Regions from separate parts of the Paenibacillus sp. BGI2013 genome, predicted to be linked through region 1. Evidence: riboswitches for the same ligand, from Rfam matches in the RefSeq annotation. Region 1 holds a riboswitch; the other holds the start of a gene.

The links. A riboswitch is a leader RNA that binds a small molecule or an ion and turns the genes downstream of it on or off. The one in region 1 is predicted to bind FMN.
Region 2: another riboswitch for FMN. It lies ahead of CXK86_RS10865 (DMT family transporter); the one in region 1 lies ahead of ribD (bifunctional diaminohydroxyphosphoribosylaminopyrimidine deaminase/5-amino-6-(5-phosphoribosylamino)uracil reductase RibD).

Annotation. Positions count from the first base shown of each region.
Region 1 covers NZ_PJFA01000003.1:283,011-298,901, reverse strand. The annotation lists gene ribH (6,7-dimethyl-8-ribityllumazine synthase) at 46-513, opposite strand; gene CXK86_RS08710 (bifunctional 3,4-dihydroxy-2-butanone-4-phosphate synthase/GTP cyclohydrolase II) at 616-1,848, opposite strand; gene ribE (riboflavin synthase) at 1,881-2,549, opposite strand; gene ribD (bifunctional diaminohydroxyphosphoribosylaminopyrimidine deaminase/5-amino-6-(5-phosphoribosylamino)uracil reductase RibD) at 2,610-3,713, opposite strand; FMN riboswitch at 4,037-4,206, opposite strand; gene CXK86_RS08695 (hypothetical protein) at 4,375-5,664, opposite strand; gene CXK86_RS08690 (peptidylprolyl isomerase) at 5,796-6,227, opposite strand; gene lysA (diaminopimelate decarboxylase) at 6,477-7,808, opposite strand; gene CXK86_RS08680 (spore germination protein) at 7,912-9,579, opposite strand; gene CXK86_RS08675 (stage V sporulation protein AB) at 9,604-10,032, opposite strand; gene CXK86_RS08670 (stage V sporulation protein AA) at 10,013-10,669, opposite strand; gene CXK86_RS08665 (AraC family transcriptional regulator) at 11,317-12,225, opposite strand; gene CXK86_RS08660 (DMT family transporter) at 12,334-13,263, shown strand; gene sigF (RNA polymerase sporulation sigma factor SigF) at 13,351-14,106, opposite strand; gene spoIIAB (anti-sigma F factor) at 14,121-14,576, opposite strand; gene spoIIAA (anti-sigma F factor antagonist) at 14,573-14,926, opposite strand; gene CXK86_RS08640 (D-alanyl-D-alanine carboxypeptidase family protein) at 15,071-15,891, opposite strand, start outside.
Region 2 covers NZ_PJFA01000003.1:767,332-783,222, reverse strand. The annotation lists gene bcaP (branched-chain amino acid transporter BcaP) at 1-1,145, opposite strand, end outside; gene CXK86_RS10880 (amidohydrolase family protein) at 1,675-3,054, opposite strand; gene CXK86_RS10875 (CGNR zinc finger domain-containing protein) at 3,166-3,717, opposite strand; gene CXK86_RS10870 (DinB family protein) at 3,862-4,362, shown strand; FMN riboswitch at 4,447-4,600, shown strand; gene CXK86_RS10865 (DMT family transporter) at 4,745-5,725, shown strand; gene CXK86_RS10860 (amidase) at 6,047-7,543, shown strand; gene CXK86_RS10855 (DUF1989 domain-containing protein) at 7,679-8,287, shown strand; gene CXK86_RS10850 (LysE family translocator) at 8,427-9,053, shown strand; gene CXK86_RS10845 (YqcI/YcgG family protein) at 9,136-9,897, shown strand; gene CXK86_RS10840 (amino acid permease) at 9,953-11,299, opposite strand; gene CXK86_RS10835 (aldo/keto reductase) at 11,922-12,815, opposite strand; gene CXK86_RS10830 (SDR family NAD(P)-dependent oxidoreductase) at 12,950-13,723, opposite strand; gene CXK86_RS10825 (GNAT family N-acetyltransferase) at 13,802-14,290, opposite strand; gene xerS (tyrosine recombinase XerS) at 14,484-15,575, shown strand; gene mobB (molybdopterin-guanine dinucleotide biosynthesis protein B) at 15,801-15,891, opposite strand, start outside.

The DNA of each region.
Region 1 (15,891 bases):
CCCGTGTTCGTCTGCGCAAAGCAGGGCACTACTATTAAATAAGCACTATTTTAGCTGTTTCGTCAAGTTTGCCATCTCAATTGCCGCCGTAGCTGCATCCCAACCTTTGTTACCCGCTTTGGTTCCAGCACGTTCAATCGCTTGTTCAATATTTTCTGTTGTAACCAGTCCAAAGATCGTAGGCACGCCAGTTTTCAGATTAATTGCTGCTACCCCTTTAGCCATCTCGTTGCACACATAATCGTAATGCGTAGTGGATCCACGAATGACAGTTCCCAAGGTAATCACCGCATCATACTTGCCGCTCTCTGCCATTTTCTGCGCAATCAAAGGGATTTCGAACGCACCTGGAACCCAGGCTACATCCACTTCATCATCCTGAACGCCGTGACGTTTGAATGCATCGAGCGCTGCGCTAAGCAATTTACTGGTAATGAATTCGTTGAAACGTCCAACGACAACTCCATATCGTGATCCTTCTGAAACTAAATGTCCTTCAAAAAATTGTGGCATTCAAGTCATCTCCCTAACGGTATAATGTAATGTAAGTAACGGAAATTCCTAATTAATCTCTTCCATAAATTACATGGTGAACATTGTTCATCTAAAATATATTTACTGTTCGTTTTGCTCGATATCATCAAACTTGAGCATATGCCCCAGCTTGGCTTGCTTGGTATGAAGATAAACCGTATTGTCCTCGTTCTCCTCCATCTGGATCGCGACACGCTCTACGACTTCAAGTCCATATCCTTCAAGACCTTTAATTTTACGAGGGTTGTTAGTTAACAGCCTGATCTGACGAATCCCAAGGTCTTTCAGAATTTGGGCACCAATTCCGTAATCACGCAAGTCAGCAGCAAAACCCAAACTCAGGTTTGCATCAACAGTATCCATACCTTCCTCTTGCAACTTATAGGCTTTGAGTTTGTTGATCAGGCCAATACCCCGACCTTCCTGTCTCATATAAAGCAGTACACCATTGCCTTCCTCGTGGATCTGTTTGAGTGCCGCATCAAACTGCGGACCACAGTCACAACGATGCGAATGGAATACATCACCTGTCAAACATTCAGAGTGCACACGTACAAGTACGGGTTTCGAACCATCAATTTCTCCTTTGACCAAAGCCACATGTTCCTTATTGTCCACAGCGTTTGTATAAGCCACCGCTTGAAACTCACCAAAGTCCGTTGGCATACGCACAGCCACTTCACGTTGAACCAGCTGCTCTTTTTCGTTACGGTAACGAATCATGTCCTGAATACTGATCAGCTTCAGATCATGCTTCCGGGCAATCTCCTGCAGATCCGGAAGTCTGGCCATCGTGCCATCTTCCTTAATCACTTCACAAATAACGCCAGCAGGGTAGGAACCACACATAATGGCCAAATCTACCGCCGCTTCTGTGTGCCCGGCACGACGAAGTACTCCGCCGTCTTTTGCAATCAACGGGAACATGTGACCAGGCTTACGGAAGTCCCCGGCTTTCGCCTCAGGATCAATTAGACCTTTCACGGTAATAGAGCGTTCATGTGCCGAAATACCTGTTGTCGTATCTTTGTGGTCCACAGAAACGGTGAAGGCTGTTCCATGGAAATCCGTATTTTGTTGAACCATCGGTTTCAGGTTAAGTTCGTCCGCACGTTGTTGTGTAATCGGAACACAGACCAGACCTCTACCTTCAGTAATCATGAAATTAATGACTTCAGGTGTCGCCTTTTCGGCCAAAGCGATAAAATCGCCTTCATTCTCCCGATCTTCATCATCCACAACAATGACGGGTTTACCACGCATGAGATCATATATGGCTTCTTCTATTGTGTCCAGAATGGATTGTTCTGACATTGGTCCACCTCCAGTTAATTTCTGTTCTCTATTTATGCAAATCCGTGATTGGAGAGAAAATCTTCACTGATACTGCGCGGCTTGCCAGCACCCGTCTCCCGATGTCCTCTCCCATACTGGAGCAGATGATCCACATATTTGCCCAAAATATCGCATTCGATATTAATGGTATCCCCTGTCTTTTTCACATTTAGTACAGTTTCACCAATGGTATGCGGGATAATGGAAACCGTGAATGCGGTATCCGATGTATGGACAACGGTTAAACTAATGCCATCCAGTGTAACCGATCCTTTGGGGATCAGATATTTGAACAACTGGTGATCATCAGGCTTGATCTCAAACACAATTGCATTCTGATCACGTGTTATACTGCCAATCACTCCAGTACCATCGACATGACCCTGAACGATATGTCCGCCAAAACGACCGCCTGATTGCATGGCCCGCTCCAGATTAACTTTACTGCCAGATTGCAGCTGACTGAGATTGGTATGGCGATAGGTTTCAGGCATTACATCGGCGGTAAAACCTCCACCTTCGAGCGTTGTCGCAGTTAAGCACACACCGTTCACTGCTACACTATCACCAATCTTCAGATCGTCCATGATGGCGGAAGCTCCGATATTCAGGACCATCGCTTCGCCTTTCCGACCAATACGCCGGATCTGACCGACTTCTTCCACCAAACCGGTAAACATGCTGCCGCCTCCCTTTTTCAAGTATAAAGAACCTAACTTTCTACTTTCAAATCCATTTATTTATTCAGGCCACACCGGAATACCGCCAATGCTGATATTATCTCCAACTTGTTCAATCTCCAACTGATTCAATTGAATCGCCTGATTCATACGTTCCACACCCTCGAAGCGGAAGCTTCCAGGTGTATCATAACCGCCTACAATCTTCGGAGCGATAAACATGAGCAGTCGATCGACCAACCTTGCCTCCAGCATGGCTCCATTCAAGGTGCCTCCACCTTCAAGCAAAATTGAACCAATGTCACGCTCACCCAACTTGCTAAGTCCGTTTAACAGATCCACACGTGGTCCAGGACCACAGCGTATAATTTCGACGCCGTAGGCTTCCAAACGTTCAGCAGCTTCAGGACTGGCTTCGTCTGTTGTCAGCACCCATGTTGGAGCAAGACCATCCTTAACCATTTTGGCACCTACGGGAAGACGTAACTTGGAATCCACTACAATGCGCACTGGACTAATGCCTTCGACTTGCAAACGGGTTGTTAGTTCCGGATTATCGGCGATTACCGTGTCGACGCCAACCATGATTCCCTGGTGACGATGACGAAGGGCATGCACAATCTCACGAGCGGGCTCGTTAGAGATCCACTTGCTGTCTCCGCTGCGAGTAGCAATTTTGCCATCCAGAGTAGTAGCCGTCTTCAGTGTCACAAAAGGTAGACCCGTTGTGATAAATTTAATGAACTTTTCATTCATGCGTCTTCCACGCTCACGCAGTACGCCAACTTCAACTTCAATGCCTTGTTGACGAAGCATGCTTATACCCCTGCCGGATACTTGCGGATTTGGATCTTCACAACACACCACAACACGTTTCACCTTTTCATGAATCAGGCGTTCACTACAAGGTGGCGTCTTGCCATAATGACTACAAGGCTCAAGTGTAACGTATACCGTACTTCCCTCTGCATCACTGCCTGCCATGTTAAGTGCATGCACCTCTGCATGACCGGTTCCACGTTTCAGATGGCTCCCCAGGCCTACAATACGGCCTTCTTTCACAACTACACATCCAACAACCGGATTAATCCCCGTCTGTCCCTGTGCTCGTTCCGCCATATCCAATGCCAGTGCCATATAAAATTCATCATTGATCATTTCCAAATCCGTTCACCCCGCGGTTTAAAGTCTTGTTTATTAAAAAATCCCCGTCGAACAATCAGTTCGATGGGGATGATGAGAGACAAATGTCACCAGCAGGAGTGAAATGGATACAGCACGCCAACACTTTGCCCAAAACTTCATTTCGGGCAAGTGAAAATAGACACATACCTTAATGAACATCAATTACAGGTAAAGAGCTTTTATAGTGCGGCATATGTATGGAACTGTCCGACGTAACCGGATCTTCCCTGCACAGTGCAAGACAATACAAATTGTGACTGTGCAGCAATACTCCTGCTGAATGCAAACCTGTTAGGTCTGCACCTCTCCTTCTCCCATCCAGACTATACTGTCGGTTCTGGAATTACACCAGATCAGCCATCTGCCAATGGCAGACAGGTCACGGACTTTGCATCAAGTGCTGGACACCATAGGTCCTTACACTTCCTGCATCACCGCCGGTAGGGAATTACACCCTGCCCTGAAGGATTGCTTTCGTTATTACTTGGATGTTAGCACTTTAATGCCAAAAAATCAATTGTTTTTTGTTCCTTTTTGTCACATACTAACTTTTAATAAGCTAAGAAACAACAAAAAACCGCTTCCTCTCAAAGAGGCACGGTTTTGGCTTGGAGGCCTATTTCACATCCATCGCATCATTCTACATATCAGGAAAACACCAGCTCGCCATATGCTTTAATTCTTTGGCATTATGGAATGGAGTGCGATCAGGTTCTTGCAGGGGCGAAGTCGGAAGCGGGAACTCTCTTGCCACCCTTCTGACCCAACTTGTGGAATCGATCGCAATAGCCGAGCATTTCCAGCGTCCATTCGCTCTCGGTCGAAACGTCCCATGCAAATCTGCTTTTCCCGGCATCTCTGGGAAGACTCCATCCAGATATTCAACGATGACGCGCTTGTCTCTGACTTCATGACAATATACAGTCACCCATACACCTTCCCGGACCCGAACAGCATACACATCTCCAGACTGTACCTCCCCGGTACCTGCATCAGGTGATGCCTTTGGTACTTTTCCGCGAACACTTCTCTTCTTCTCCAATGCCCCTAAGATCGTGTCCTTTACAGCTGGACTCTCACCAGGCTTATCCGCAAGTGATATATTATTCAGATCAAAATCATGAAATATCTTGTTCAGGTTGTTCTCATTAATTCCGACAGATGAATCCCACCACGCCAGAGGGGCCTGCACTTCAACCCGCACATTGGGGCGTGCGTCACGCTGCATGTATGAGGTGAATTCCGTGATCATTCCAGGATGTTCCTGCGTATCCAATATGCCAATCAGAGCTAACGTCTCAAGTAAATCACGGTAGGCATATTCCTTCTGTGTAGGCAAAAGACGTTCCTTCTTGAGCGCTACTGCTGCCTTGCTGTAACGTGTTTTGGGAGGTAATTCGCGCAGCACCGTTAACACCGCACGGAATGTCCAGCGGTCGTACTCATTGGGTATTGGAAGCTCCTGCGCGGTAGCCAGCTCTCGAAGTGCCAACACGCATCCAAAAGGATCACCGTCCAACGGGGTTCCATTGGTCATCCGCCAATACCATTGCAGCGTTGTGTCAGTTGCTTGATCCACACTTAATCCGCAGATCTTACAAGTGTTCGAAGATGGATATGGCGTATGTTCATGACTTGGCATACTGCTCGCAATAAGCTTGCCTGTAAGCAACGAACGCCAGATCATGGGTGCTGACCACAAAGAGGATACAAAGGCCTGCGCTGCATCATTGATCGTCCATTGGTTCGCAACTTTTTTCAGCTCAGTAATCGTTTCATCATGTTGCGGACGTACAAAGCGATTCGGTTCATGCCCGGCTGCCTCAAGCGCTTCTCGATCCTTTACGGATAGACTATCCGGAACGACATGGCGCGATGCCTGCAATTCTTCATCCCACAACGTGCGCTCACTATAAATTTGTTTTAACAAGCTTAGCTGAGTAACCATATCCAAGGTTATATTCATCCTTTCTAATTATCGATTTGAAGTATGTAAAAAATAAAAAAAGTGCTTCTATTAAAAGAAGCACTTCATGTTTGGATCCAGTTAAGGTGAAGGTATTAAGCTTCTACAACTTCAACAGTTTCCATTTTGTCTTTACCTTCTAAAGCGTCCACGAACTCCATACCTTTAGTTACTTTACCAAATACAGTATGTTGTCCATCCAAATGTGGTTGCGGTTGGTAGCAGATGTAGAACTGGCTTCCACCTGTGTTACGGCCAGCATGTGCCATAGCAAGTGTTCCGCGCTCATGTTTGTTCGGGTTAATTTCACAGTTGATTGTGTAACCTGGGCCACCTGCACCGGAACCGTTAGGGCATCCGCCTTGAGCTACAAAGCCCGGGATAACGCGGTGGAAAGTAAGACCATTGTAGAAACCGGAGTTAGCCAGTTTCTCAAAGTTTGCTACTGTGTTTGGAGCTTCTTGATCGAACAGATCGATCAGAACTTCTCCGCCGTTTGCCAATTTAATTTTCGCTTGTTTCGCCATATGTAAATGACTCCTTTCGTATTGACCATCGTTAATGGTGCCAGAACGCATGACCCTGGGCCAAGCATTACAGCACTTTTCTTAGTGTACACCGAAAATGTCTGGATCGCAAAAAAAACGGCAACTTTTTTTCATGATTTAGCTCAAATACGCAAAAAGCAGACAAAAAAGGAAGTTCCCTTTTCATCTGCTTCAACTGCAAAATCCCTATATCTTGAATAATGCAGAATCGCATTATCTTTTGACGAATTAGCGAGTTACTGGCTGTTTTCCAATGCGCGCTGGTACCAGGTCATTCTGGATGATATCTTGATACGTCTCACGGCGTACCACGACATCCCCTTGACCGTCTTTGACAAAGACAACAGCTGGACGACGAATCCGGTTGTAGTTGCTCGCCATGGAGTAGTTATACGCACCTGTGCAAGCTACAGCGAGCAGATCGCCGCTTTCCACTTTTGGCAGGTCCAGATCCCAGATCAACATATCGCCACTCTCGCAACATTTACCCGCAACAGATACTGTTTCCTGAGCAGCCTCATTCGCACGGTTGGCAAGCACAGCTTCATACTTGGATTCATACAAAGCAGGACGTGGGTTATCGGTCATACCACCATCAACGGCAACGTATTTACGCACGCCTGGAATGTCTTTGCTTGTTCCAACGGTATACAGCGTTGTTCCCGCTTCACCCACGATGCTGCGGCCTGGCTCAACCCAGATCTCAGGTACGGCATAGCCGATTTGAGCAAAATGATTTTTAACGGCATCTGTAATAGCCTTCACGTATTGTGCAACTTCAAGTGGCGTATCTCCATCGATATAACGGATTCCGAATCCACCACCAAGGTTAACCACTTTGAAAGCAACATTAAGACGCTCATATACACTTGCTGCAAATTCAGCAACACGTTGAACCGCCATCTGGAAGCCTTCAACTTCGAAGATCTGGGAACCGATGTGGGAATGCACACCGAGCAATACCAGATTAGACTGCTTGGAAGCCAAGTCAATCGCTTCAAATGCCGTACCATTACCGATATCGAATCCAAATTTCGAATCCGTCTGACCTGTGGAAATATATTCATGCGTATGTGCCTCAACACCAGGCGTCACACGAAGCAAAATGTTTACTTTACGATTTTTGTCCGCTGCTACAGCCTGCAACAGATGCAATTCATTGAAGTTATCAACAACAAAGCATCCAATCTCTGCATCAAGAGCCATTTCGATCTCTTCCAGCGTTTTGTTGTTACCGTGGAAGTGAATGCGCTCAGCCGGGAATCCTGCTTGCAGTGCAGTAAACAGTTCACCGTCAGATACGACATCCAAGGAAAGTCCTTCTTCAGCTGCAAGGGCACACATCGCCATTACACAGAATGCTTTACTTGCGTAAGCAACCTGGAAGCCAAGTCCGGAAGCACGGAATGCTTCCATGTACTCTCTGCAACGCTCACGAACCAATTGCTCGTCCACAACGTACAGGGGAGTTCCAAATTGTTCTTTCAGATCTGTTGCATCAACTCCGCCAATCTCTAGATGCCCTTGCGCATTTATTTTACTTGTACCATGTAAATACATAATCTGCATTCCTCACTTTTTATATACTGGAACAATTGATATTCCAATGATTTTACACCAGTATATCAAATTAGGCAGCGAGATGAATGGATTTTTCGGAAGATCATTTGTGTTTTTTACTTTTTTGCAGTTCCCCGTCCGGATCATCGGACATTTTGGTGTTGTCACGGGTTTTATTGAATGATGGACGTTTTTTATTTTCCAGCAGCGGAAGCCGGAATAAAAAGTTGCCCAAGGCCTTTGCATTAAACGGTATAAAAGGCCAGAGATACGAAGAATTGTACGACCGGTGAACGGTGAGCGCCAATATGAGTAATGTACAGCCCACGACCAACCCCGGAACCTTGAATATCGCAACAGCGACTAGCAGAACCAGCCTGACCAGCCTATTGGCGAGACCCAACTCGTAACTCGGCGTGGCAAACATACCGATGGCTGCTATGGCCATATAGAGCACAACCTCATTGACAAAGTATCCTGTTTTCACCGCGATATCCCCGACTAGAATGGCCGCGATTAAGCCCATAGCCGATGCCAGAGGTGTAGGCGTATGGACCGCTGCCATCCGTAATAAATCGACGCCTAGTTCGATCAGTAGAAACTGTAGAATCAGTGGTAACTTTACATTTTCCTGCGGACCAATGAAGTCGAGTCCCATCGGTTTAATCGAAGGGTCAATAACCATCAGAAGCCATAGTGGTAGCAAAAACAACGAGATGAGAATCCCTGCAAAACGGACCCATCGTAAATACGTTCCCATTAAGGCCGTCTGTCTGTTCTCCTCCGCATGCTCACATAGGTCGAAAAAGGTCGTAGGCAGAATCATCACACTCGGGGAAGTGTCTACGAAAATGACGACTCGCCCTTCCAGCAAATGGGAGGCTGTAACATCCGGTCGTTCCGAATATCGAACGAGTGGGAACGGATTCCAGCCCTTGTTGATAATCGCTTCCTCCAGCTGCTTGTCGGCGGCCGGAATACCATCGATATCCACTCGCTGAATTTTTTCCCGGACTGAATCCACCTGCACTTTATCCACAATATCGTCAATGTACACCACGCAGACATCCGTTTGTGTTCTCCGACCCACCTGCATGATCTCAAACTTCAGTCCAGGGTCGCGTATTCTGCGACGCACTAAGGTCACGTTGGTCAGGAGCGTTTCTGTAAAGCCGTCTCTGGAACCGCGGACCACCCTTTCCAATGAAGGTTCTTCTGGTGAACGAACCGGGTAACTCCGTGTATCCATAATTAAGACCGAGCGATCTCCTTCAACGAACATTGCGCTCATACCGGTAAGGACCTTGTTGATGACAGCACTCATCTTCTCGACTTTTTCCACCTGAATGTGGGGAATGTAACATTCAAAATAGGATTTGAGTGCATGTCCTGAGACGTCATCCGGCGTGAGATAGGTTAATCTTTTCAAGACTTCAAGCAAAATCTCATCCTTGGCGAAGCCGGTGATCATCAGCAATCCAACGTGCTTACCACCTAGGACCATTTCCCTCATATTCACGTCGAACGATTCTCCAAGCCCCAGCACCTGTTGCAGTGTATATCTGTTCTCACTCATGCGTGGGGAGATATCATCGTTTTCCTGCCAATATTGTACGGATTCCTCAATGCTGTCGGACATCTCATTTTGTTTTTTCTTATTGTACGCTTTCTCCTCTTCTTCCTTCTGAATCTCATAAGCAGACTTGTGTAACATCTCTTCCGTTATACCTTCACTATTTTCCTGGCCTGTGTGCTCCGTTCGTTCATCCATCTTCCATCCTCCTATGGCCACGAGTTACCGCTGATATATGAAAAAATCAAACAGGGAACCTGTCATTTTGCCCAAAATCATGGCGAGCAGTAATCCAAATAAATAAGGTTTCATGCCCAATCGTTTGGCTAGCACGGGCAGTACATTGAGTACCTCAGTGAGCGCTGCGGCGAGCAGACCGATGAACACGCCACAGAACAAACCAACGATCGGGCTGAGCAGCAGCACCCCATGCATTTTCCAATGCCAGAAGTCCGCCACCGTCCCGAGCAGTGAACCACCAATTAGCGCCCCTTCGTACCAGTGAGTTTTGTCATACGATTGCGTAAGTTGAGCCAACCTGGGAATCATATCGAGCACCAGAATGAGCGCAATTACGCCGCTCCCTACGGCAATCCCCCCTGCAATACCCAATACAATGCTGATTGCTCCATTAAGAACGCTCATCCGCATTCATCTCCCTGCGTTCCTGCTCGTGCATCCGTTCACTTTCTTCAATCACCACATATTTATCTACATTTTGCTGGTATAGGAACATCTCTACTTCCAGCGGGGTAGGTTCCTCATTCCATTTTTTCTTAAACAAATGATTAAAAAATACTGCCATTCCGAATCCAATACCAATAGAATACGCCACTTGGAACAGATAGGGATGTTCGTCCCGATGCCCAGTGAGCATCTCCACAATTCGAATCTGTACTTCCTGCATGTTCACATCGGCATGAAAATTCATAATGGTTAAGGCCGATCCGAAGAACAGCAGCAGCCAAACCAATATGAACAGAGACTTGGAAGGTTGACCATTTCCCGCAATGACTTCAACCAACGTATGGCCTGATCCTATCAGTTCCACACTTACCTCCGGCAAGATGTGCCGAATTTGGGGAATAATCTGCAATATATCAATGAGGATCAGATTGCCATCCTCTGGTCCAGGGCTTAGCAGTTCAAGCTCCAATAGCCTGCCCTCTTGGTCTTCTGAAGAGGTCAGTACATGTGCAATGTCTCCAAGCTTGACTGCTCTGCCCCTCTGGATGCGAATACGGCTGCGCAGACGAATATAGACCATTGGAGTGGGTGTCTGGGACATCCATAGCACTCCTTTACTGCGTAATTTAGGTTAGTATTTGAAGAATGTGCAAATTTATTACAAACGGGTTGGAAAAAAGGTGGAAGGCTGAGTTGGCGCTGCGGGATGGATCGGTCATTGGTCACTGTTGCTCGGGGGGAGGATACACGCAGACACTACGACGGCAGACCAACCTTCTGATCGCTGTTGTCTCCAAATTCTTTTTATTGATTTCTAAGTGTTAGAAATTTGGAGACAAAGGCGAACGCTTCGCTTCTTCAGGTCTAATCTGCCGCCTGCGTTGCTTATGTATCCTTAGGTGAGCCCTCACGCTTCGCTCCTTTTGACCGATTCCATCCCTCCGCTGCCCATCGTCCTCCCGTTTCCAAACGTTTGAAATAAATATGCTGGGGAGGTGGCAGAAGGGAATTAAAAGAAGAGCTTTTGGGGGTTATTTGGCTCAAAATTCTATGACGTTGGAGTTTGTCTTCTGCATGCGTCTTAGAATACAACTGTGTAGAAAATTGGAGACAATGATGCACGTTTCGCTCCTTTTGACCGACTTGAGGCGCAACCGAGTGCGGAGCATTTTGTTACATATCAAAAAAAGTCGCCGTATGGGCGACTCTTCGGTATTGGTAGATAGGTCACGGATCATATACAATAACTCAAGAATTATGTTCTTTTTCTCTTTTGTTCAATTCCCTTCTAAATCGTAAAGGGGTTGAATTCATTGTTTTGCGGAATTGGTTAATGTAATAACTCGTGCTGTTAAAACCGACCTCATAGGCAATTTCGGTGATGCTACGCTTGGAGGATTGCAATAGTTCAATGCTTCTTTGGATGCGGTACTCGATCACATATTGCATGGGTGTGGTTTTCAGGATTTGCTTGAAATAACGGCAAGTCTCCGATCGACTTAACTGTCCGGCCTTTGCAATATCTTCAAGCTTAATTGGATCGGCATAATTGAGATTAATCCATTGCAACATGTCTTTCATTCGGTTGTTTCTGCTCATCTCTGATGGATCATGTTCAAGAGAATATCCGTTCATAATCAGCAGTTTCCACATATTAAGCACCGCAGAAGCAACATTCACTTCGTAAAAAGGAACTTGGTGCACTAACTCTTTTCTAATCCGTGAAATAACATCCAGGATCTGTTCTCCCCAAGCGTTAGCTCTTTCGATATACAGAAAAGGCAAATTAGTTGCTGTTACATATGGATGTACGTACTTTATATACAAATCCGAAGGCATGATAACATGTGGGGACAAATTCAGACATAAATAAATGCAGTTCTCGCTCACCCCGTGATCTTCGGCCATATGCATTATTCCACTGTTGATAAAAACCCCGTCACCTTTGGACAAAATCATCTTTTGATCGTTGATATGGAACAACGCCTTACCCTGAAGAACGGCAACAAACTGCAATTCATCATGCCAGTGGAGAGGAATATGTCCGTGAACATTTTTAACAATGGTTGTCTCATAACAGGCTATAGATAATGTATCGGTACGGTGTTGCGTCATTTCTTTCAAATGTTGATCAATGATAAATTCGATCTTCTGCATGGCCCTCATCTCAATATAGTTATATTTTTAAGTGTAATATTGATATAAATGTATCGTATTTCTCTTTAATATAACACTATTCTTATATTTAAGGTGAGGCGAACAAGAATGACAACTTCTGCAAAATCCAAAATTTCAGGCATCGTGCTCGTTCTGACGGGAGCCATCTGCTGGGGCATTGGGGGGACGGTATCTCAAAAATTGTTTCAGCTGGATGGAATTGAGGTCAATTGGTATGTCACTGTACGATTGTTGATTGCTGGGTTACTATTACTGGTTATTCAATCGTTTACAAATGGAAGATTTCAGATTTTTGATGTATGGAGAAATAAAAAAACCGCTGGGCAGTTGATCATTTTTGGATTGGTGGGCATGCTTGCCGTTCAGTATACGTACATGGCATCCATTAAACACGGCAATTCAGCGGTGGCTACACTCCTACAGTACCTGTCCCCTGTCATGATCATGATTTACATCGCACTCCGTAAGCAGTCTGTCCTTACACGCAATGACCTTGCATGCGCCGTTCTGGCTCTCGGTGGGTGTTTTCTCCTACTGACGAACGGCTCACTCACGCAGTTATCTGTCTCCTGGCTCGCAGTGATGTGGGGCATATTATCCGGGGTTTCAGCTGCATTTTATACGCTGTATGCCGTGCAACTAATTAAAAAATTCGATTCACTTGTTGTGGTTGGCTGGGCTATGATCATCGCTGGTTTGGGAATGAGTTTTATTCACCCGCCTTGGAAAATGAATTTTGCTAGCATCACGCTCGAAACCTACGGTTATTTGATATTTACGATCCTTTTTGGAACCATGATTGCTTTTTGGTTTTATATTGCGAGTCTCAAAAGTCTTACACCCAAGGAAACTAGCTTGCTTGGGAGCGCAGAGCCGCTTGCTGCTGTTGGAACAACCGTCATATGGCTCCATGAACCTTTTGGCTTCTATCAATGGATTGGTATGGCATGTATTCTTGGCATGATGCTGGTCATGCAGTCCAATCGTTCGGGATCTCCCCGTATTAACAACAAATAACCTCCCTCGCCATAATGCGCGATAGAAGGTTGTTAGTTGTTGTATATTGGTGTATAAACGCCAATACTGTTGGTGCAACCCATGAAATCACTGCGCGATCTGGTCGCGGATGGATTGCAGTATTTTTTTCTCCAGACGTGATACCTGCACCTGAGATATTCCCAGCCTGCTGGCAACCTCGGACTGGGTCTGATCTCGGTAATACCGAAGATAAACGATTAATCGCTCCCGCTCGCTGAGACCACCGATGGCTTCGTTCAGAGCCAGCTTGTCAAACCAACGTTCCTGAGACTCGTCGGCAATCTGATCCATTAACGTGATGGGATCACCGTCATTCTCAAATACGGTCTCATGGATGGAGGTCGGTGGTTTGTTCGCTTCCTGGGCAAATACAACTTCCTCCGGAGTTACCCCCAGCTCTGCGGCAACTTCCTTAATCGTTGGTAAACGATCCAGATGTTTGGACAGTTCGTCCCTTTTTTTGCGGACTTTATTCGCCATCTCTTTCAGTGAACGACTGACCTTCAGGGTACCGTCATCCCGCAGGAATCGCTGGATTTCTCCGATGATCATCGGTACCGCGTAGGTTGAGAACTTCACGTCATAACTGAGATCGAATTTGTCCACTGACTTGAGCAGACCGATACAACCAATCTGGAACAGATCTTCCGGATCATATCCCCTGTTCATAAAACGCTGTACGACGGACCAGACGAGTCTGATGTTGCAGTTCACCAGCGTATCCCGTGAGACATGGTCACCCGACTGACTGAGCGCAATCAGCCGTTTGACCTCGGCATCGTCCAAATAGGTCTGTGAAGATGGTTTCACTTCAGCATCCATAAGAACACCAACCCCTAATTATACAATGCTTTCTTGGATTCAATCCTTTTTTTCATCTTGATGGAGGTGCCTCTGCCGGGCTCACTGCTGACTTCGAATTCATCCATAAAGTTTTCCATAATGGTGAAGCCCATGCCCGACCGCTCAAGTTCGGGTTTGGACGTATATAGCGGCTGCTTGGCGAGTTCAAGATCTTCGATTCCTTCACCGCGGTCTTCCACGATGATTGTAATCATGTCTTCCCGAATCTCGGCCTGGATAGACACAACACCTTCGGAGTTGTTGTTGTATCCGTGGATGATGCTGTTGGTCACGGCTTCCGAAATGACCGTCTTCAGGTCACTGAGCTCGTCCATCGTTGGATCAAGCTGGGAGATAAACGCAGCAACGGTTACCCGTGCAAACGACTCATTCTCTGACTTGGCCGCGAATTGCAGATTCATGAAATTTGTCCCTGTTCCTTCATTCATGAGACGACCTCCAGACCTGAGAGAGCAGTTCCCTCATTTTCGTATATCGGCATAATCTTGAACAGACCCGACATTTCCAGCAAACGGTACACTGGCGAATTGACGTCACAGACCACCATCTTGCCACCTTTATTCTTAATGAGCTTGTATCTTCCCAAAATGACACCCAGACCTGAACTGTCCATAAATTGCAGATCTTTCAGGCTGAGTACGAGATGCTCGCTTTGTCTCCGCTGGATGGCTTCATCCATTTGCATCCGTACCATGTCAGCTGTATGGTGATCCAGCTCCCCGGATAATCGTACAATCAGAATCCCGCGATGGTGTTCCATTTCCACATGCAAGTTCACGTTTGCTCACTCTCCTCCCTGTCTTAGAACAAGGATTTCTACGCTTCCGAAGGCTTTTCCTGCCCCCCGACAAAACTAGAAGAAAACCCCTATTTAACTACAAAATATGTTCGAAGGATACGTGCAACTCGCAGAAATCGCCGTTTAGTCAAACAGGTTGGACGTTGTCCGCTTGAACAGCTTCCACCAGCCAGCCTTATTCACATCCTGCGGAGCCTGAATTTCGAACTCCTTAATGACGTCGTTGCCCTGGTAAACCACCAGTTTACCTATACTTTGCCCGGCTTTGATCGGAGCTTTCAATTCTTTGGCAACCAGCAATTCATGCCGGATGTCGTTGGATTTGGCTCCTTTGCGCATCAGCACACTATAATTTTGCGTGGCATTCAGAGGCAATTCGGCAACTTCACCTTTTTCGATCTTCAGACTACCCAGCAGATCCCCTGCCTTGTAGAGCGCCTTCATCGTATATTGACTAAACGCATAGTCAAACATCGAAGACACTTCACTGTTCCGTGTTTTGGTATTTGGTTCACCGAGTACCACGGAAACGACACGCAGTCCATCTTTGGACGCTGTTGCGGACAAGCAGAATTTCGCTTCGGATGTGTAACCTGTTTTCAAACCATCTGCCCCTTCATAAAAACGAACCAGCTTGTTTGTATTCACCAGCCAGAATGGCTTTTCCGTATCTTTGCGAAGGTAATCCTGATATGCACCGGTGTACTTCGTAATCCCGGAATGCTTCAACAGTTCACGGCTCATGACGGCAATGTCATGGGCGGAAGAATAATGATTATCGACCGGCAGGCCGTTACAGTTGGCAAAATGAGTATCCTTCATGCCAAGCTCCTTCGCACGCTCATTCATCAGCTGTACAAAGGCTTCTTCCGAGCCAGCGATCTTCTCAGCCATCGCTACCGAGGCATCATTGCCCGAAGCCATCGCGATCCCTTTTAACATAT
Region 2 (15,891 bases), 480 kb from region 1:
GTAAGCTCCGCCAAATGTCCCAACGAGATGAACCCGGAGAACAGAGCCACGATAATGCCCGCAACCCATGTCCCTACCGCTGGTGTCTGACTCTTGCCACTAACTTTGGAGAAGACAGGTGACAGCAGGCCATCACGAGACATGGAATAGAGCAGACGTGTCTGACCATACATCATGACCAGCAATACGGTCGTAATGCCGGCAATCGCTCCAAGAGATACAATCCAAGACAATCCCTTCAATTGAACAAATTCAAATGCAAACGCAACTGGATCACTTACATTCAACATGTTATAAGGCACAATCCCTGTGAGGATCAACGATACAACGATGTAGAGAACGGTACAGATTGCCAGTGACGCAATAATTCCAATCGGCAAATCCCGTTGTGGCTGCTTAACTTCTTCTGCCGCTGTGGAGACCGCATCAAATCCGATGTAAGCAAAAAATACGGTTGCTGCTCCAGCTGTTACACCTGAGATACCAAAAGGCAAAAATGGCTGCCAGTTAGTTGGCTCTACATAGAAAACACCTACACCAATGAAGATCAGCACAACAATAATTTTAATCGCTACCATGATGCCGTTCGCACGAGCCGCCTCCTTCACCCCTCGGGTAAGCAGAAAAGTGATAATTAACGTAATGACCGCAGCTGTGATGTCAAAATAGGTTCCCTTTTCCGGGCTAAACGCACTCGTTAGCGCATGGGGTAACTCCAGTCCGAATCCGGACAATAACGTTTGGAAATATCCAGACCAGCCACTGGCTACCGCCGCACTAGCAAAACCATACTCCAATATCAGATCCCATCCCAGAATCCAGGCAATAACTTCACCAAAAGCCGTATAGCTATACGTGTACGCACTACCCGATGCCGGTATGCTTGATGCAAATTCCGAGTAACACAATGCCGCGAATGCACATATGATACCTGCCAGTAAAAATGACAGTACAAGTCCCGGGCCGGCATACGTTGCGGCAGCTACACCAGTCAACACAAAAATCCCTGTGCCGATAATCGCACCTACCCCGAGTGTGGTTAAGTCCAACGGACCAAGCGCCCGTTTCAATGCACTGCTGTTATCGCCCCCGGAGGCAATTGGTTTTTTACGAAATAATGAAGATCGTTGTTTGTTCTCACGCATAGTCATGTTCCTCTCGTCATGAATCTTGAATGTGCAATATGTGCTATGGATGTAGCAGCGATTGGATGGCTTCCCATCTGTTCTATGAAAAAGTCATTTGTTCTATCTTATCGATCACCTATAAAAACCTATCGAATTCTACACGTTATCGCGTTGCTTGGTTAAATTTATTTTTGTAGATCACTTATTTTGTTCTTTTTCCGCGAAATTTATCATGATCTGTTGCACGTGGTTGAATATGAAAATGGATTTAAAACAAAACTGCGTATAATTTATATTATGCGCAGTTTTTATGAGCCTATTTTCCCGCGAAAAACATCTTTGGTTCATTGTTATCTGAAGTTAAGAAAAAGAGAGCTCTTTTCGTCTTTTTCCGCTGTATCTTCCTCCCTTATCCTGTCTAATTCCACGATATGAAGGCATGTAAAAGAGCCACATATCATTATGCGGCCCTTCATTTCTTACTATAGGTAGAGGTGTATATAAAAATACAAACTGACTTCATTTCAGGTTTTTATGAAAAAGTAAATTATGAGAAAGCAATTCTCTCTGCATCTGACATCCGGTATTGGGTTAACAAATAATCTTTGCTCTGCATCGCCGCATGACGAATCGCATCCAGATCAACATTCAACAGCTTACCCTCTCGCTTCACAAGTCTACCTGCCACAAAGACCGTATCCACGTTGGATGGATTGGCAAATTGCACAACAGCGCCGATTGGATCATGAACGGGGAACATATTCAGATCGGTGGTACGAATCATGATCAGATCCGCTTCCTTCCCTGGGGTCAACGTACCCACCTTCTGCTCCAATCCCAACGCTTGGGCACCAGCTGAAGTTGCAAATCTCAGCACTTGGCTGGACTGCAAGTTCAACTCACCAGGCATCTCACCCTGCTGCAAAAGTTGTTCATTGGCTCTGGATCGTTCAGCTTGAAGTGCGAACTTCATCTGCGAGAACATATCTCCGCCTGTAGACGTCACCACATCTACACCAAGTGTAGGTGTTCCCCCATGTTCAAGAAAATAGCCGGTGGCTGGATATCCATGCCCCATCATCATTTCAACCTCAGGTGTGACCGACAAGGAAGCGCCGCTATCTGCCAGCATTTTGTATTCATCCATGCCCATGGTGTTGCCATGAACGATATTCACCCGTGGACTTAAGAGTCCCGCTTCGTACAAGTGGCTAATCGAGCGATCCACAGATCCCCAACTGCCAAATCCGGCATGCATGGAACAGATCGCATCCAGTTCTTGTGCTAGCTCGATCTCTTTCACGGTTGTATCCCAATGACTGAACTCCGGACCACGAATGGCAAGCCCATAAGTAAGCAATTGATCCCGTGATGAAAAATAACGTTCTTTGACTCTTCTCACATCATTATTCGAATACGTGAGTTGACTATCCCGATTCCAGTAGTCCGTCTCACCAGGTAATCCGTGAGCAAATACCGCCCGAATGCCAGCATCCTGAAGTCCACGAATCAGTTCATCCGTATGGTCAGGGGAATATGGCATGCTCCAATCCATTACTGTCGTCACTCCTGCGTTAAGCGCTTCCAAGGAACCGAGCAGGTTGGCAATATAACTATCTTGTGGGCGGAGCTTGCTTCCCATCGCACCATAATAGAGATTTTGCAAATAAACTGGTAACGACCAGTTGGTTCCCGCTGTTTTGACAAGTGATTCCCACATATGCCGATGCGTGTCCACCAGCCCAGGCATAATAATCATCGATGAAGCATCAATGATCTCCGCATCCGGAATATCCAGGTCGGGCTGAACCGCCATGATCAGTGAATCCTGAATCAGAACGTCCGCCCTCTTATACTGTCCAATTTTAGCATCCATCGACAACACACAGCCATTTTTCAACAGATAACTTGTCCGCACAAGAAACATCTCCCATCTATTTTGGTTTGAAAGACGATCACATCCTGCTTACGAATCTGTACTGCTTCTGACTATTTTTTCGCTAGTATATATACATTATATAGTTATTGTTAGTATTTATCAATTTTGGAATTTGCGTTTCGCCCGAAATCTTCTGACCTTCATCAGATTGCCACACATCTTATCATCACAGTACTTCTGTGTTCTGCTTCGGGTATCATCATAGAACATCCAGCGACAATCCGAATTATCACAGATCCGAATCCTGCCGCCTTCTCCCTCCACCAAAGTCATGGCAAAATCAGCAGCTACCTCAGCCATAACCTGATGCCAATGTGTTTCTACAGCTACCAGTTTGAGTTTCAGTTCCTGATCAATTGTAGTCAATGTCCTTCTCACATGCCCTGATTCCATAACGCCGTTCAACCATTGTTTTTCTATATCCGTTAATGATGCTCCAGAAGATAAGCGGGCTCCAAGAGCTATCAATTCATTCCTGAAATTTCTCATCGACAACTCCTCTTCTGGAGATGCAGGGACAGAAGCGTTAAGTTGCCATCGTTCCAGAAAATCTTGCTGCCAGTTCGCCTTCCCAAGTCTGTCCTCCGATCGATCTCCCCCACGCCAATCGTGATAATCGCTGTTTACAAAATCGGTCCATAATCTGTCCATACATATACCTCCGTTCATGTAACCATCTAAGTAAATAAAGAAGGTTACAACTCATCTTTGATGTGTTATATTAAGTGTAACCTCATTAATCAGTTTTAGCTAGTTACATCACCTATCACAATTATACGCAAGGAGGAAAAGGCAATGACGAACACAACAGCACTAGATGTGTTACTTATTCAAAAGGATGATACTTGGGATCAATGTAATTGGATTGTACCTTTGTCGAAATCCTTGGAGGGCCTTACAGCAGAACAAGCAGCCTGGATTCCACCCTCAGGGGGATTAAGCATCTGGCAGTTGGTTAACCATATGTATTATTACAACCATCGCTTATTATGTCGCATGCAAGGTAAGGAGCCTACCCTTCCTGCTGTAGACTCCAATGAATACACATTTGGGAATCCGGGAGATGCAACGGATGCAGCTGGTTGGAATACACTGATGCAGGGTACAACTCGATTAGCCCAGCAGTTGCGAGATCAATTAGCTGCACTACAAGAGTCTGATCTTGAAGCCGCATATATGGACTCCGAAGAGAAATGGGCACACGAACTGGCTCGCTGGGTACTCCATGATGCGTATCACGCAGGCCAGATCGTGCTCCTTCGCAGACAGCAAGGAAGCTGGAAAATCGTTTTCTAAAAAAAATGCTTGAACTGCTAGCGCTTACAGGAATAAGATGAACTTATTAATGTTACAGCTTGTTCAACACACTATATAATTGAATAGGATCTTCGGGGTAGGGTGCAATTCCCAACCGGCGGTGATGTTCTTCGGAACCAGCCCGCGACTCGCTAATTGTTCTTAACGAAGGACATTCAGCGACTGACTTGGTGTGAATCCAAGGCCGACGGTACAGTCCGGATGAGAGAAGATCAACACATTGACATGCCGTTCACGGGAAGGCCTCTTTCCTGACGCATGTCCTTGGATGAGCCCCCGTTTATTTGGTATATACCAAAACGGGGGCTTTTGTCGATTTTGCCAACTGAAGATTCCGTGTTCTGACGAAGGAGTCCTGAATATGGAAAAGACATCAGCAGCATCACCTGTTTACCGCAAGGAACGAAGTAATACCGGATTCTGGCTTGTAGTTCTCGGCGCCGCCTTATGGGGTGTCGACCCACTCTTCCGCATTATTTTGCTAAATACAATGACATCCACGCAGATTGTACTGGTGGAACATATCATCGTCAGTCTTATTGCCATTCCCGTACTGTGGAAATTTCGGGCTGATCTGAAAAACCTGCGTGCTCGCCACTGGATTGCCGTGATTTTTATCTCATGGGGAGGATCAGCACTCGCAACGGTATTGTTCACCATGGCACTAACACATAACGATCCGAATACGGTGCTTTTATTGCAAAAAATGCAACCACTCTTCGCTATCGTGCTGGCTAAACTGTTATTAAAAGAAACGTTGCCACGTCGCTTCGGTGGATTGTTCTTCATAGCATTAGCAGGAACGTACCTGCTTACATTTGGCTTCACATTGCCATTAGGTAACTGGGACAACTGGATTCATGCTGGAAGCTTGTTATCCCTTGGGGCTGCTGCCTTATGGGGAGGTTCAACCGTTATGGGACGATTGATGCTGGGTCAGGCGCGTTATGAAACGGTCACCTCTCTTCGTTTTGTCGTTGCTCTCCCGCTCCTGATCTTTATGACGTGGAACGAAGGCGCAGCATGGACGTTTCCGTCCGGAACGGGTGAACAGACCGCTGTCATCCTCAACATTCTCGGTCAGGCATTGTTACCAGGTTTGCTCAGTCTTCTGTTGTATTACAAAGGTCTGTCGTCAACCAAAGCCTCTGTTGCAACTCTCGCAGAACTTAGCTTCCCGATGGCCGGTGTGTTGGTGAACTGGATTGCTTTCCGTACACTGATTACATGGGAGCAACTGCTTGGTTTTATCCTGATCTGGGTGGCCCTCTTCGCCATTTCCAGACAGCAGGAAAGATCATCAACTGCGGCCGATGCTGCACCGAAGCTGCGTACAGAGTAAGTGGATATATCTGAGGTCCACATATAAACAAATAGTCAAATATAAAATAAAACCATTGCACATCAAATTAGATGAGCAGTGGTTTTTTATTTCCATGACTCGATATTACTCGTTCATTTTCTCAATTAGTAATATGAGCTATTAACCCTGTGCTTTATTTCCATATCGCAAATGCAAATCCCCCTCTTTTCCCTCCAACCTCATAACGAGTATGCATATCATCGCACTACGATTCTTCTATGTTTTGTCTTTTGTCTAATCCGGTGGTACGATGACATATGGAATAAACAGATGAATTATATTCAGAGAGGAACGATCATAATGTCTTCATTCTCATATACCTCCTACGACGCCGTAGGTTTGGCTGAACTGATCCGATTCCGGGAAGTATCCCCGGTTGAAATGCTTGAAGCGGCGTTTGCACGCCTTGAAGAAGTAAATCCGCAACTTAATGCGGTTATTCGTACATATGAATCTCGTGCACGGGAGGAAGCCGGTTTGGTTCGACCTGGAGAACAACCTTTTGCCGGTGTTCCCCTGCTCCTAAAAGATATCTCGCAATCCTTGGAAGGTGAATTTCTGACTTCAGGCTCCCGTTTGTTCAGCGAGCATCGTGCATTGCGCAATTCCAATTTTGTCACTCGACTCCGTGATGCAGGCTTTATCTTCATAGGACATACCAATACGCCTGAATTTGGTTTGAAAAATATTACCGAGCCCCGTCTTCATGGTCCCACTCGCAATCCATGGAATATCAACCACTCTCCAGGTGGTTCGAGTGGTGGTGCCGCTGCTGCTGTAGCTTCGGGTATTGTTCCTCTTGCCGGAGCCAGTGACGGAGGAGGTTCGATTCGTATCCCGGCTTCCTTTAGCGGATTGTTTGGATTAAAGCCAACCCGCGGGCGCACACCTGTAGGACCGGGAGTTGGTCGTCAATGGCAAGGCGCATCGATTGATTTTGCCCTCTCTCGCTCGGTTCGGGACAGTGCTGCATTGCTTGATACGTTACAAGTCATTCAGCCCGAAGCTGCGTTCCATGCTCCACTCTTTCCAGGCAGTTACTTGGCTGATATGAGCTATCCACATCAACGCAAACTGAAAATTGCATACACAACGGATTCGCCCGTGGGAACACCTGTCAGCGCAGAAGCCAAAGAGTCTGTATACAAGCTCGTTCGCTGGTTGGAAGATCAAGGTCATCATGTTGAAGAAAAACTGAGTCCAGTCAATGGAGTTCGGTTGATGGAGAACTATTACATGATGAACAGCGGTGAGATGGCTGCGATGATCTCTTCCATGGAACGATCCATGGGCCGGGCTCTGACCTCCGATGATATGGAGATTGAATCTTGGGTTCTGGCTGAAGCAGGCAAAAAGGTGTCCGCTGCGGAATTTGTACATAGCTTAGCTGAATGGGATGTAGCTGCAGCCCAGATGTCCACTTTGTTCGAGCGTTATGACTTCTACGTCACACCTGTTAATGCTTTTCCTGCGCCTAAGATTGGTGAATTAACGCCTCATGACGAACAGATTCGTAACCTAATGCGGATTAGTGAATTGGACAAGACCCAGCAGCAGCAACTCATCTATGAAATGTTTGAGCCAAGTCTTACGTATACACCGTTCACCCAGCTTGCGAATCTGACAGGTCAGCCTGCGATAAGTGTACCTCTGCATATGACACCTGAAGGGTTGCCAATGGGCGTTCAAGTGATGGCAACCAAGGGACGCGAAGATTGGTTATTACATCTGGCTGGACAGCTTGAACAATCAGACCTCTGGATCGGGATGAGAGGTAATCCACTGTTCCCAGCATAAAGGCATATAATGTGGTTTGTGTTTAAATTCACCATTGGATGTTCCTGCCTGAGTAGAGTACGGCGCCATAACAGTGCATGAAAGCTTCATCTGCTCCGCATACTGAAAGCAAAAAGTAGCGGAGGAATGTGACGGATGAATACGAATCAGCGCCATAAACAGTCTTATCGTATCCCAGCCAAAACGGGATATGCCCTGAAAGTAAGCAAGGGTTCTTTACTACGCATAACGGATCTGGAGGGACAGCAAGTCATTGATTTTGTGGCATATGATGCTACGGATGCTAACCATCGCTTGGATCCCGGCGTGACAATGGACGTATTGCGTACTTATCGAATTAAACCAGGACAATTTGTATATTCCAATCAGTATCAACCTTTACTCAAGATTGTCCGTGACACCGTTGGGGTACATGATTTCTTCAACTCTGCTTGTCGTCCAGAGATGTATGAGGTGTTATACGACAAAAAGGATCACGCCAGTTGTTATCACAATCTGAACACGGCACTAGAACCCTTCGGAATCTTACCGCCGGATCAACACTATCCATTTAACCTGTTTATGAAGTCCGTTGTAGACAGTGAAGGCAAGATTGATGTTGTAGCTCCCGACTCTCGTGCAGGTGATTATATCGAGATGGAGGCATTAATGGATCTCACAATTGGGCTCTCCGCCTGTCCTTGTGAGGAAAGCTCATGCAACGGATACAACTGCACCCCTATTCAATTGGATGTGGAACTTTAACAGAATGACAAGGCCTTGACGCAGTATGAGATAAAAGTAGTTTGTTCTAATTCACTCCTTGCGGGAATACGATGACTTGTACCCATTTTCTGTGACGACTGGTACAATTCATCGAACCCGTTAAGGAGTGAACGTGTTTATGTCTGTACTGTTCAGTTATATCATTCTGGGAATATCATTGTCCGCTCCAATCGGTCCGATTAACGCCGCCCAACTCGACCGTGGAGCCCGCCACGGATTCATGCATGCCTGGATTCTAGGACTCGGAGCTATGTTTGCAGATTTGGTGTATATGCTGCTGATTTATTTTGGAGTTGCCCATTTTCTGGACACGCCGTTCATGCGCTCTTTTCTCTGGTCATTTGGCAGTTTTATTCTGATTTACACGGGAGTGGAAACGCTCTCGAAGCTAAAGCAAGGCATTCAGGGTACATCTACTGCGGAAGCAACTGTTCGAAAATCATTTATATCCGGATTTTTGATGGCCCTGTCCAATCCACTGAATATTTTATTTTGGCTTGGGATCTATGGCTCTATTCTCGCGACAACTGTGAAACATACGGATACCGCTCATTTGCTGCTCTACAGTTCAGGCATATTCATTGGTATTCTGGTGTGGGATGTCATTATGGCTGGCATGGCCAGTCGATTCCACAAACATAGCAGTGAGAATGTATTGCGCTGGATCTCTATCATTTCGGGAATCTGCCTGATCGGATTTGGTTTGTATTTTGGGTACGAAGCTGTACGTTCCATATTTTTCTGACAACAAAATCAGGCTGGACAGTCACCCAACTTCCCCCACATTAATACTGTAACGGTATCATGTGGAATGGAGTTGGGAATCAATGGCGGAGCTGTATAGTGCCGACGAAATAAACACCTTGTTTGAGCGTCTTCCATCTTGGCAGCAGGACGCTTATTCGCAATTTGGTAAAATGATCGCCGACGAAGATAATACGTATCCATGTGTACCTGGACGAATGGGATTTCTGTCAGGACATTTGAGGTACGGATTTACGTGTGACCCCCGATCTGAACATGCTGCCGAAGATATGGCCGATCTGCTTAGACAATATGGTCCTGTCTCCAGAGACACCGGTCATTACGCTTCCATGGTTGTGATCTGTGAGACGCCAAGTGATCTGAAAGATCATACAACGGTAGAGCAATATCAGACGTTATTCTGGCAAATGCTCAATCGGGTAAGTTCACACGATACCGAGCCGTGGCCGGAACATATTTCAACCGATCCTCATGATTCATCATGGGAGTTTTGCTTTGGCGGAGAGCCTTACTTTTGTTTTTGTGCAACTCCTGCACATGAACTCCGAGCCAGCCGGCATTTTCCTTATCTCATGTTTGCTTTTCAACCACGGTGGGTATTCGAATCCATTAATGACAACACCCCTCTTGGCCGTAAAATGAAAACCTTAATTCGCAAACGTCTCGCTGCATATGATGCTGTACCTGCTCACCCTTCGCTGATGTGGTATGGTCAGCAGGATAATCTGGAATGGAAACAGTATTTCCTGCCTGATGATGAGCAGACACCTTCCAAATGTCCATTCATGCGGATGAAGCAAGCCTTAGGCAAGTTGACGAAATAATCTTAAAGCACTCATAATCCGTTGTACGACCTCCACGAAAGTTGCTGAGAGTTGCTTATGGTTTGGATGGTGCTGACTGCGATGCTTTCGAGCCACGTACCTTATGAACAACATACGTGATGATCCCAAGGAACACCAAAAGTCCCACACTTGCCAGCAGACCCGTTCTGCTGGCTTTTTCCATCGCTGTCCCAGCCACAGCAGCTACAATTAATACTATGGCAATCCATACTTTGATGCGATTCCACTTCACGGGCTTCATTTTTTTAATGTACGTGATGCAGATGAGCAGCCATGTATACATTAATACCAGACTACCTGCTGTCGTCACATATTCAAACAAACTCTTGGGCATCCATAATGCCATCAAAGTAGACAGGACTAATCCAGCCGCTGTGCAACACAATGCCTGAAGTGGTATGTCCTTTTTTCCCCAGGTCTTCGTGAACAGTTTTGGTGCATCTCCATCTTCTGCGAGTTTCACCAACATGGACGTAATGGCATATAACGAAGCCACCATCGTCGAGAATCCGGCTATAATCAGAATTCCGTTGAGAATGTGGACCACAACAGTGAATCCAATGGTTGCCATGGCTTTGACAAGCGGACTTTCATCTGGAGTTAACTGAACTGAAGGCACAAGCAACAGGATCAACGCAATTGCAATCACATAGAGTGTACTCACCGATAATAGCATCACTCGACCTGATTTCACTGCATCTTTTGGTTCTTTCAGGTTAGCTGCCATCAGGCCCATAACCTCGATCCCGGCAAAAGCAAAGAATGCATAAATGAAACCGGTCCATACCCCTTTACCCCCATGCGGGAACCATTCATTCTTCAATTGCTCGGGTGTGACTTTTACAGGTAACCAACCCAGACAAGCCGCTCCTGCTATAGCTATAAATGCAACCGTTGCAGCAAGTTTGATTACAGCAAGAATATTCTCCGTTTTGGTTAATCCCTTTGCTCCCAGTGCAGCAATGAACAGACCTATAGCGGCATAGATCGCAACAAATGCCCATAGCGGAAACTTGGGAAACCAGAATTGTGAGAACAGCCCAAGTGCCGTTAATGAGCTGCCCATGATGAGCATTTCAGAGAACCAGTACATCCATCCACTACCAAAACCAGCCCAAGGTCCGAATGCTTCGCCCGCATACGTTCGAAAAGCACCTTCCTTAGGATCATCTGCCGTCATCTGCGCCAGCGCAACAAATACAAAGTAAGTGCCCGCAGCAGCGAGCAGCAACAATACAAGTACAGATATGCCGGCCCAATGAATCGCCAGACTGGTCCCTAGAAAAAATCCCGTTCCCAGTGTGCAACCCGCGCCAAACAAGGATAGGCTGACCCAACTTAGTTTTTCGTCGTCGTTTTTACGGTGTTGCTGACTTTTCATGAAGTTCCTCCTTCTGCCTTATCCCCTTACGATTTACAGGTCATGGAGGTTTTATGTCTGTATTACCAAAAGAATTATTATTAGTTTACATAATAATTAATATGTTAAGATTATTCTGATAATGAATTTAAGGTGTATGCTTTTAGAGATTATTCATAAAGATATATTTTCAATTTGATTAAAATTCGCAAAAAAAGGGGTTGACTTCAATCGCTTAGAATGGTTTTCCTTTTAAACTTGGTGGTGCGTGAATGTGGCATATGAGAGATGGTAACTAAGGTGAGAAAATGATCTCTCTATTGTGAATTTTTCATATGTTGAAATATTATAACTCAGTCGTTATTTCTTTTACATTGAACGTAGATTGCCTATTTTTCGTATTTTCTCAATATCTTCGTCGTTTTTTATAAATTTAGTCGCTTATAAGAAGGGATATTTCCTGGGATTTTTCCTCTTTCATCCTTTGTCACCCGTTTTGAACTAAGCTGACGTATAGACATTATTCCCTAAAATTTTTCGCAGCCCCTGATCCGAAAGTTATTGTGAATTTTTCATATGTTGAAAATATTTTATGTTGGTCATAAAAAAGCCGCCATATGGCGGCTTCGCTAATATTTCTGACTTAAGTCCGGCCAGTCCAATCTGCTCCGGCGATTTCTTTCCATCGTGCTCTAATTTCATCATACAATTCCTGTGGGAGTTGCCCTTTAGCCACAAGATCAGCATTTTGTTGCCAGCGATTGGGCTTGGCTGTTCCTACAATAGCTGTGTCTACACCTTCGGTACTTAGCGTAAAACGCAGTGCTGTTTCCACCGCTGCCTGGGCATCTTCACCCAGAAAACCATAGTTCAGTTCACTTAAGCGCTTCCAGTATATAAATGGATAAGCCTCTTCCGAAAGTGTATCATACGTCCAAGCCGCATTGGCAATTGGTCTTTTGGCGATGACACCCATGTTTCTTTTTCTTGCCTCAGGCAACGTAAGATCAATTGCTTCCTGATCTGCGATATTTAATGAAGTCTCCAGGCTGTCAAATACTCCGGTCTGAATCGCATATAGCGCATCTGTTGTATCCCCACTGTATCCGATAAACCTGGTCTTACCTGATTCCTTGGCACGCTGTAGCACTTCGATCACTGCTCCTTGTCGGAGTACTTCTTCGGAGCAGCTATGCAAATGGATAACATCCACATAGTCCGTTTTCAGCCTTTTCAGACTACGGTCAATCGTTTGCTCCAGTACTTTGGCATCCCAATCCGGACCTTCGATCCCGGCAGCATGTCCACATTTGGTGAACAAATAGTAGTCATCACGCCGATATGACAACACCTCGCCGATTAATTCCTCGCTGTCACCGTAACATTCAGCCGTGTCTATCACGTTTAATCCAGCATCCAGGGCACTATTCAGCAATGTCGCTACATCCGTTTTGGATACATTTTTTCCTATTTCCGCTCCGCCAAATCCAAGTGTACTTACGTTCATGCCAGTATTACCGTACTTGCGCGTTTCCATGGTTATCTTCCTCCAAGTTCAGTGAATTGGGTACAGATAAATAGAAATACAGATTAACTTCAACTTCCCTTATGTTATTACCCATGATTTGGTTATGCCACCCACTTTTCCAAACTGCAACCAACTTCATTTATTTAAAAGCCATAAATGGACATTCCACCGTCAACCAATAACGTCTGACCCGTTATGTATCCCGCTGCATCTGATGCCAGGAATACAACCGGCCCTACCACTTCTTCCAGTTCTCCCACTCGCTGAAGCGGTGTACGGCTTACAATTTCCTGCAAATACTGGGGATCATCCAGCAGTTTTTCAGTCAGAGGTGTTCGGAAATACCATGGCCCTACTGAATTGACACGGATTCCATACTTGCCCCATTCCAGTGCGAGCACTTTGGTCATATGAATTAACGCAGCTTTGGTCGCGCCATATACAACCCCTGTCCGCAAAGCCGTGTGACCGCCTACCGAAGAGATGTTAATGATCTTCCCAGTCCCACGTTCTTTCATATGCAGACCCGCCAACTGCGAAGCGAAGAAAGCCGATTTTAAGTTTGTCTGCATGATGGTCTCCCACTGCTCGTCCGTTACTTCAAGTGCTGGTGTCCGTATGTTCATACCTGCGTTATTCACCAGAATGTCCAGACTACCCATCTCCGAGATTGCCTCTTGAAACGACTCTTCCATTTGTTCTTTTGATGTCACATCCGCAGTCAGAGCTAGCGCTTTACGCCCTGTCTGTTCATAGATGTAGGCTGCTGTCTCCTCAATTTCTTTCATCGTTCGGGATACAAGTACAACGTCACTGCCTGACTGGGCAAGTCCAATCGCAATTGCTTTTCCGATCCCTCTCCCTGCACCTGTCACCAGTGCTGTCTGTCCATCGAGATGGAATGTGGGTACGTTCATGTCACTCACTCCTTCATCAGATTCTTTATTTCAGCATTCAAGCAGAATGCTTTATATGTAGGTAAACCCCGATGGGAATCAGGTTACAAAATACTGGCTTGGATTGCCCAGTTCCGGATGGAACTTTTCTCGAAAGCGGCCTCCGGTATAATCCCCTATAATTTTTCGCCAGAACGCCTGCGCAATGACATTGTTACGAACCTGGGTCACTTTCCATCTTCCTGGAAAACGTTTAAACAGCTCATAGGCTGCCCGAGTGCCCACCCCACTGCGCCGATATTTTTGCATCACAAAAAACTCAGTCAAATAGTAGTCATTATCCTTACTACCAGGCTCCAATTTCTCCACCAGAGCAAACCCTGCAGGTGCCCCATCACTTGTAATCAAAAAAGGAAACTTGCGGTCCTCTTCTGCCCAGAATGCCTCCAGACCGGGATATTCCGGAAAAATGCCGTTACTGTCCACATCAATATTCAGGTATTTGGTAAAATCATATAGATAAAATTGCATTAAATGCCGAATCACCTGACTGCGTTCCCGGGGAACCAGTTCTATTTTCATATTCATCCGGTTCACCTCCTCTGCTCTACGTATACTAATTACTTTAAAGGTTTACGCGCCGAAGGGCAAGGAAGCATACCCTACTTACTGCCTGCTTTGGTGAACAAGCTGTGAGCATGTAAATTATGGTACACTAGAGCATAGAATACTATTAAATTGAATATTAATCTTATATGTTTTTCACATGGAGGTGTCGAACTTGACCAACGTGCAAAAAGAGATTGATCGACGCAAGCTGGATGACAAACTACCTTCCATGCCTTGGTTCGTTCAGCAATTCATGGACTACAAGCTGCCTGACCTGTCCCCCTCTACCCTGCTCGAATATCTGAGAGATTACGAAGCTTTCTTCGGATGGTTGCGAGCAGAGGGGCTATCCGAGGCAAGCTCTAATAAAGAAGTTACCTTGACTGAACTGGAAGTCCTTCGCATGGATTCGGTTACCGCCTATCGGTTATTTCTTACAACCAAACGGGAAGGAACCAATTCCAGAATTACCGTATCTCGCAAGCTCTCTTCCCTTCGCTCCCTTTTTCATTACCTGAGCCAGATTGCGGAAGATGAAGACTTTTATCCTTTGCTGAAGCGGAACATTATGGCCAAAATCGAGATCAAGCGTACCCATAAACCCAAGGACACCGCTGCCAAACTCAAAGGTAAAATTCTGGAGGAAGAGGAGCTGCTGGAATTCATCGGCTATATTCTTGAAGGTTACGCTGTCGATATGGAGAAGAATAAGCAGGCCCTATACTCCCATGAAATCAACAAAGAACGGGACGCCTGTATTGCCAGCCTGATTCTGAATTCCGGCTTACGGGTGTCGGAGGTCGTGAACCTGAACGTCGATGACCTTGATCTGAACAACAAACTCCTGTATGTCTATCGCAAAGGTAACAATGATGAGACGTACAAAACTCCCGTTTATTTCAGGGAACAGGCCAAGGACGAACTCGCAACATATATGAACCTGCGGCAATCACGTTACCGCACGCCCAAGCGGGAGAAAGGTCTGTTCATTGCTTTGCGTAACGGAGATTCTGAAGGCAGTCGAATGACCAAAAGAGCGATCCAGGCTATGATCATGAAATACGCCAAACGTTTTGGCAAACCTTATCTAACCGTGCACAAATTACGCCACTCATTCGCAACCGACTATTATTTGCAAAATGATATTTACAAAACGAAGGAGCAGCTTGGACACGCTTCTACGGAAACGACCGAGATCTATGCTCACCTTACCGACAAAACGATGTCCGAAGCCATCGAACGCCGTACTGACGACGGGATGTAACATCCCGAACATAATAAAAGCAGCAAACCACATCAAGGATTTCGATCCGAGAAAGGTCTGCTGCATTTTTTTGTTTTTTTGCATCATTCAAGGAGAAGAGCACAAGCAGAAATAATTTGGTTTACATAATAAAAATTACGTTATATTCAAAGGGGATCAATCACGCTCTCTGTACATTCAATCATATCCAGCGATCATAATATCCCACTTTTGACGTTTCTACCATTAGACTTCACCATTCTGCCTACACTCGCTCTCAACCATCGCTAGCAACGCTTTGGCTATATCCTCCGTTTCATGAACCGAGTACCATGTT